Regions from separate parts of the Arthrobacter sp. 10N418 genome, predicted to be linked through region 2. Evidence: predicted binding sites of a transcription regulator. Region 2 holds the regulator's gene; the other holds the start of a gene.
The links. The regulator LexA, encoded in region 2, represses DNA repair genes until DNA is damaged. The targets are predictions, from matches to a motif close to TCGAACANNTGTTCGA.
Positions count from the first base shown of each region.

Region 1 (3,534 bases), on a different contig from region 2:
ACCCCAAGGATGAGCACCCCATGGTCTTTGCCGGACTGTACGAGTGGTGGAAGGATCCCGCCAAGGCCGAGGGCGACCCGGAGCGGTGGATGCTGTCGACGTCGATCATGACCACGGACTCGCCGCCGGAAGGCTACGCCGGGGGCATGCTGGCGGAACTGACTGCCCTCCACGACCGGGTGCCGCTGCCGATGGACCGGGAGACCATGCAGGCGTGGCTGGACCCGCACGTCGATGGCGCTGCCGCTCTCGTGGACCTGGTCCGCGCCGGCGCGCACGACGTCGCCGAGGGCTGGACGATTGACGCCGTCGGCACCGCCGTCGGGAACGTCAAGAACGATTCCCCGGAACTCATCCAGCCGGTCGGGAGCCTCTTCTAGGGCTCCGGCTGCCCGACCGCTCCTGCCCCGCCCGCTTAGCAGAGGCTCCGTTCAGAGCGTGACAACACCGCCGTCGTCGACCGCCCACGAGGGGTTGAAGGCCACTTCCCAGCGGAAGCCGTCGGGATCGGCAAAATACCCCGTGTACCCGCCCCATGGCTGGGTCCTGGGGGCGGAGACGATGGTGGCGCCGGCCGCTTCGGCCTCGGCCATGACCCAGTCGACTTCCGCCGTGCTGGCCAGGTTGTGGCTCAGCGTGATGCACGGAATGCCGGCAGGGCTGCCGGTCCCGGCCTCGGCCTGCATCTGTCCGGCGTCCCAGAGCGAGAGGAGCAGGCCGTGATTGACCTGGAGGAAGAGCACCTGGCCCGGAACTTCCCGGTGGACGCGCCAGCCGAGGCCGTCAACGTAGAAGCTGCGTGAGGCGTCGACACTGCGGACACCCAGTGAAATTAAGTCGACTCGTGGCTGCATCTTTAGATACTGTCATGGTCATGTCCACAAATCACGGAGACGACAAGAACGCCCAGGCCGACAAGGAGCAGCTCGCCGCCGTGCGTGTGGCCGTGGACGAGGTGGATGAGCAGATTGTCATGCTGATCGGTCGCCGTGAACGCCTCATCCGGATCGCCGGGACCCTCAAGGAGGACAGCGCCCAGGTGCGGGCGCCGGGGCGGGTTGAGCGCGTTATCGAGCATGTCCGCGCGACCGCGGAGAAAAAGGACATCGATCCCGACATCGTCGAGAAGACCTACCGCGCCATGGTGGAGGCCTTCACCACGCTGGAACTGGAAGTGTACAAAGCCAGCAGTTAGGTCCCGCCGCTTTAGAGGGCTTCCTCCACCGGCACATTCGCCTGGAAGTCCCGGCCGTCGCAGTCGCTGAAAGCGGTCATGAGGTGTCCCTTGGACAGTCCCATCACCGTGCTCAGGGGGAAGTGGCCGGTGATGGTGTTCCCCGAATGCTCCACACCCTTGAGGTCAAAGTTCTCCTCCGTGCCGTCATGGCTGAAGCAGTAGAAGGACACGGCCTCGCCGTTCATGAATTCGATCCCCATCCTGCGCTGGTGGGAATGGTCCGGCGTTGCCGCCACGAGGCCCACTACGTAGGCGCCCTGGCCCGGAATATTTCCGTCTATATCGAACTTCGCCACCAGGGCGATGTCCTTGGCGGCGATGCTGACGTGCTTGAGGAGTGCGTTATGGGAACTCATGGCTCAATCCTGCTCTCTGCGCTCCCGTCCGTCCACCCCTGACCTAGGTTTTGCCCCGGCCCCGTCGTAGACTGGACTTGTTCGAAGATATATTCGAATAATGATTTTGCGCGGATTGTTTGCGCGGTGGTCCAGGAGGCACTATGGGCATGTTCAGCGAGTCGGTCGACGTCGTCTGCACGCCCTCCGGCATGCCTTTGAAGCTTGACTGGGCAGGCCGCCACTACACCGTGTGCGCGGACCCGGTCCGCTGGTACGAGCGCCGCCAGTGGTGGGCGGAGGAAAGCCGGGCTCCCCTGGGGAGCGGTCCGGGGCTGGTCGACCACGAGATCTGGCGGGTCCAGGTCCGCCTGGCTGATGCATCCCCGGAGGACATGCTCACCCTTGACCTGACCCGGCATCTCGGCAGCGGCCGCTGGCGGTTGCTGAGGATCCACGACGCCCTGCAGCCCCTCCGGAAGCCCAAAACAGCATGAGCTTCACCCATCTCCACGTTGCCACCGCCTTCAGCGCCCACTACGGGGTCTCCTGGCCGGATGAACTGGCCAGCGCCGCCGCGGCCGACGGCGCCACCGCGCTCGCCTGCACGGACCGTGACGGGCTCTACGGGACAGTCAAGCACCTGAAGGCCTGCATGGCGGCCGGGCTGGATCCGATTGTCGGGGTCGACCTTGCGGTCTTTGACGACGACGGCGACCTCCGCACCCAGGTGGGCGGACGCGTCGTCGTCCTGGCGCACGGGCACGCCAGCGGCGCCGGCTACCGCGCGCTGTGCAGGCTGATCTCCGACGCCCATGCCCGCACCACGGGTAAGGCCGGGGGAGCGGTGCCGGTTGCCGTGACCCGGGCGGAACTGGCCTCCCGCACGCTGCACCCGGAGACGCTGAAGCCGGTGCTGACCGTACTGATCGGGCCGGACTCCGACGTCGGACGTGCCATGGGCGGGCGGCGGTACCTGCGGCCCCGCACCTTGTTCAAACGCTGGCTCGACGCCATGCCGCCGGGCACCGTGGCGGCGGAGGTCGTCTCCCAGCTCAGCCCGCCGGGGGAACCGCTCAGCACGGCCCATGCCGTGCGCATGCTCAAACTCGCCGCGGAACACGCAGTGCCCGCCGTACTGAGCAACGCCGTGCGGTATGTCGCCGAGGACGGCGCGGCAACGGCGGACGTGCTGGACTCCGCCCGGACCCTGAAATCGCTCCCCGAGCTCTCCGCCGCCCCGCTGCTGCAGCCCAACGGGCAGGGCTGGCTCAAATCGTCGGCGCAGATGCTGCAGCTGGGCAAGGAAATCATGCATGCCGCCGGATACGGCACCGCTGACCTCAAACGGCTAATGGCCCAGACCGAGGCGCTCGCGGACCGCTGCCGGATTGACCCGGTCACGGATATGGGGTGGAAGCAGCCCGTGGTTCCGGAAACCTCCGTGATCGGCATCGCCGGGGATCCCCTCGTGGAGCTGACCCTGCGCTGTGAGGCCGGAATCGGCCGGCGGTTCCCGGGCATCGCCGGAAAGCCGGAAGAACAGCTGCGTGCCCGGCTGGGGCACGAACTGCGGATCATCGACAGCCTGGGCTTCGCCGCCTATTTCCTGACTGTCGCCGAGGTCTCGCGGATGATCCTGGACATGGGTGTCCGGGCAGCCGCCCGCGGCTCCGGCGCCTCCAGCCTGGTCAACTATCTGATCGACGTCAGCCAGGTGAACCCGCTCCAGCACGACCTCATCTTCGAACGCTTCCTCTCCCGCGACCGTGCCACGTTGCCGGATATCGACATCGACGTCGAAAGCGCCGAACGGCACAACGTCTACCGGAAGATCTTTGAGCGCTTCGGGGCCGAACGCGTCACGCTCATGAGCATGCAGAACGGCTACCGCGCTCGCGGTGCCGTGCGCGACGCCGGCCTGGCGCTGGGCATGGACGACGGGGAGATCGGCGAAATCGC
Region 1 is NZ_JBFTIK010000017.1:46,002-49,535, forward strand. It holds gene AC1DCZ_RS14265 (SOS response-associated peptidase) at 1-380, shown strand, start outside; gene AC1DCZ_RS14270 (VOC family protein) at 432-854, opposite strand; gene AC1DCZ_RS14275 (chorismate mutase) at 869-1,195, shown strand; gene AC1DCZ_RS14280 (hypothetical protein) at 1,207-1,593, opposite strand; gene AC1DCZ_RS14285 (DUF6504 family protein) at 1,737-2,069, shown strand; gene AC1DCZ_RS14290 (DNA polymerase III subunit alpha) at 2,066-3,534, shown strand, end outside.
Region 1: the regulator LexA is predicted to act here: its motif matches at 1,675-1,690, upstream of AC1DCZ_RS14285 (DUF6504 family protein).

Region 2 (3,534 bases):
ATGGTCCGGCTCGCTTCGCCTGCCGCGTAGACCGCCTCCACGACGTCGAGGCCGAGGCCGGTGCCGGTGGGGTTGTTCGGGGAGCACAGGAACACGATGTTGGGCTGCAGTTCACGGACCTGCCGTGCGGCCGATTCAGCGCTGAGGCCATAGTCCGCCGCGCGCACCCCGATGATGTACTCCGTGTCAGTGCCGGCAGCCAGGAGCGGGTACATCGAGTATGTGGGAGGGAAGCCGAGCGCCGTGCGCCCCGGGCCGCCGAAGGCCTGGAGAATCTGCTGGAGCACCTCGTTGGAGCCGTTGGCCGCCCAGATGTTCTCGGCGCCCAGCCCGTGGCCGAGGTATTCCGCCAGCCCCTCGCGCAGCTCGGTGAACTCGCGGTCCGGATACCGGTTCAGTCCGACCGCCGCTGCGGTGACGGCCTCGGTGATGGCTGCGCGGACGTCGGCCGGAACACCATGGGTGTTCTCGTTGACGTTGAGCAGGATGGGAACGTCCAGCTGGGGCGCGCCGTAGGGGCGCAGACCGCGCAGATTGGTCCGGAGGGGCAGTCGGTTGAGGCGCTCTAACTGGTCAGTCACTTCACCAGTTTAAGTGAGAGGGCGACGGGCGCTGAAACTGTGACGCCTGGGCCCCGTCGCGGCCGGCTGCGGCGCGCGGCTTCGGCATGGCTTTTCCACAGATCCACGGGACTTCCGCACGGCTTGCGCATGGATCCACGTGACTATTTGGACGGGACGAAGAGCTGCTGGCCCGGCATTACTCGAGCGGCCCCCAGGTTGTTCAGCTGCACGATGTCGGCCACGACATCACGGGGATCACGCTCCGGGGCCACCTCTCCCGCGATGGCCCAGAGGGACTCCCCGGGCTGAACAGTCACGGATACGCTGGGCGTCGGCGAAAGCTCGGAGGCCGACTCGGCCGCCTTCGCCGGAGCGTTGAGGAAGCCACTGAAAGACAGGATGAGCGCGGCAAGAAGGATCAGCGGCACGCCGAAGAAGACGAACCTGCCACGCCGGGTCAGACGCAGCGGGGCCTGCTTGGTCCGGACCCGGGCGGCCTGCACAGGCTCCGCGGATGAAGCGTGCTGGCTGGACAAAGTGGGCTGGCGGGTCGACGTGCCTGCGGGCCGGCCGTACTGGCCGAATGCGTCGCGGCTGAAAGTGTCGTGAAACGCGCTTGATGCTGACATGAACTGAGCCCTCCTGGACCATACGTTGCCGCCCGGCGTACTCCACCTACTCGCCGCCAACCGACTGAACCTTCGAACATAGAACCGAACTTGATGCTTCGACCGGAAATTTCCAAATCGAACACATATTCGAACTTTGCTTCTTCCGTTTTAGCACTTACTAACGAACGTTGTCGAGACTCGCTAGAACAAATGTTTGAAAAAGCTTTGCGGCTGGCCTACGTTTGAGTCACAGAACAACCGCTTCTGCAGTTGATCAGCAGGGTCTGACATTTCAGGCCGGAAGTTCCCGGCAGCTGCAGCCACGGCGGCCGGGCGGATTGGAAAGGCGTTGGCGAACATGGCAGCACAAGCCACCGGCGGCAGGGCCACCCAGCGGGGCCCACAGCCAGCCCGGGCCCCCAAGAGCCTTACCGTCCGGCAGAAGAAGATCCTGGAAACCATCCAGCGGTCCGTGACCGACAACGGCTACCCGCCGTCCATGCGCGAGATCGGCGACACCGTGGGCCTCGCCAGCCTCTCCAGCGTCACCCACCAGCTCTCGCAGCTCGAGAAGCTCGGCTATCTCCGCCGCGACCCCAAACGTCCGCGGGCCATGGAGGTGCTTATGCCGCTGACCCTGGACGAGGGAAGCACCAGGATTTCGGGCGTGGAGAAATCCAGCAGCCTGCGGGCGGCGGGAGGGCGGTCCGTCTCGGAGCTCGCCAGCGCCACGGACACCGCGATGGTGCCGTTCGTCGGTCGCATCGCCGCCGGCGGACCGATCCTGGCAGACCAGGTGGTCGAGGACGTCATGCCGCTGCCGCGTCAGCTGGTGGGCCACGGCGAACTCTTTATGCTCAAAGTCGCCGGTGATTCCATGATCGACGCCGCCATCTGCGACGGTGACTGGGTGGTCGTCCGGCGGCAAAGCGACGCAGTCAACGGGGAGATCGTGGCTGCACTCCTGGATGACGAGGCCACAGTAAAGACCTTCCGCCAGCGGGACGGACACACCTGGCTGCTGCCGCAGAATACCCAGTACGAGCCCATCCTTGGCGATCACGCCGTCATCATGGGCAAGGTCGTCTCGGTGCTGCGGTCGCTCTGACGCACACCGGCCACAGGGCATGAGGGCCCCGTCCGACATCGGACGGGGCCCTTCGCGTTCCTCCCCAGTTACTCGCGAAGCACGGGCCCGCCGGTCCCGGACGGCGCCGGCATCCCGCGGGTGCGCGGAGACAGAAGGAAAGCAACCCGGCGGGAAGGCCGCACTCCCCCGGCTGCGCCCCGCCGGGGCTCCCGCCAGACCTACGTAGCGGGCTGCCCGGATTCCTTCGAGAGCCGCTCCAGAGCCGCGAGGGCAACTCCGGGGTCGGTGGTCGGCCAGAACGGTGGCAAGGCGGCACGGAGGAAGGCTCCGTAGCGCTCAGTGGAGAGCCGGGAATCCAGCACCGCCACGACACCCTTGTCCGACGTCGAACGAATCAGCCGTCCGGCTCCCTGGGCAAGGCGGATCGCGGCGTGGGTTGCCGAAACGCTCATGAAGCCGTTGCCGCCGGCCTGGGCCACGGCCCGGGACCGGGCGGTCATCAGCGGATCGTCGGGCCGCGGGAACGGGATCCGGTCGATGACGACGAGACGGCACGAGACACCCGGGACGTCAACGCCCTGCCAGAGGGACATGGTGCCAAAAAGGCACGTGTCCGGTTCGTCGGCGAACTGCCTCACGAGCGCCGTCATGGTCGAATCGCCCTGGCACAGGATGTCCATGTCCAGCCGCGGCCGCATGGCCTCTGCGGCTTCCTCCGCGGCGCGCCGGGAGGAGAACAGGCACAGGGCTCCGCCGCCGGAGGCCCGGATGAGCTTCTCCAGTTCGTCCAATGCTTCCGGGGAAGTGCCCCGGCCGGGTTTGGGCAGGTGTTTGGCAACATAGAGGATGCCCTGCTTGGGGTATTCGAACGGCGAACCGACGTCGACGCCGGTCCAGCTGGGCGCGCCGTGGCCGACAAGCCCCAGGCCGCCGGCAGCCGGTTCGAACGCGGAGCCGATTGCGAGGGTAGCCGAGGTCAGTATGACGGTGTGGTCCGCGAACAGGCCCTCGCGCAACCGGCCGGCCACGCTGAGCGGCGCCACGTTGATGAGGGCCGGTGCCGTTTCGTCCGGCTGGGAGTAGCCCTGTGCCGGGTCGAAGGTGCTGTTGCGGGAGAACCACACCACTTCACGGTTCTCGCGGGCCGCCAGGAGGCGTTCGCACAGTTCCAGGATGACCATGAGCCGGGAGCGGGCGAGCTGGCGACCGCCGTCGGCCGTGGTGGCGCTGTCGCCCTTGGAATCGGAGAGCGCGGCGCGGCAGGCGTCGC
Region 2 is NZ_JBFTIK010000009.1:90,549-94,082, reverse strand. It holds gene AC1DCZ_RS09475 (histidinol-phosphate transaminase) at 1-581, opposite strand, end outside; gene AC1DCZ_RS09470 (LysM peptidoglycan-binding domain-containing protein) at 725-1,066, opposite strand; gene lexA (transcriptional repressor LexA) at 1,533-2,282, shown strand; gene AC1DCZ_RS09460 (ATP-dependent DNA helicase) at 2,483-3,534, opposite strand, start outside.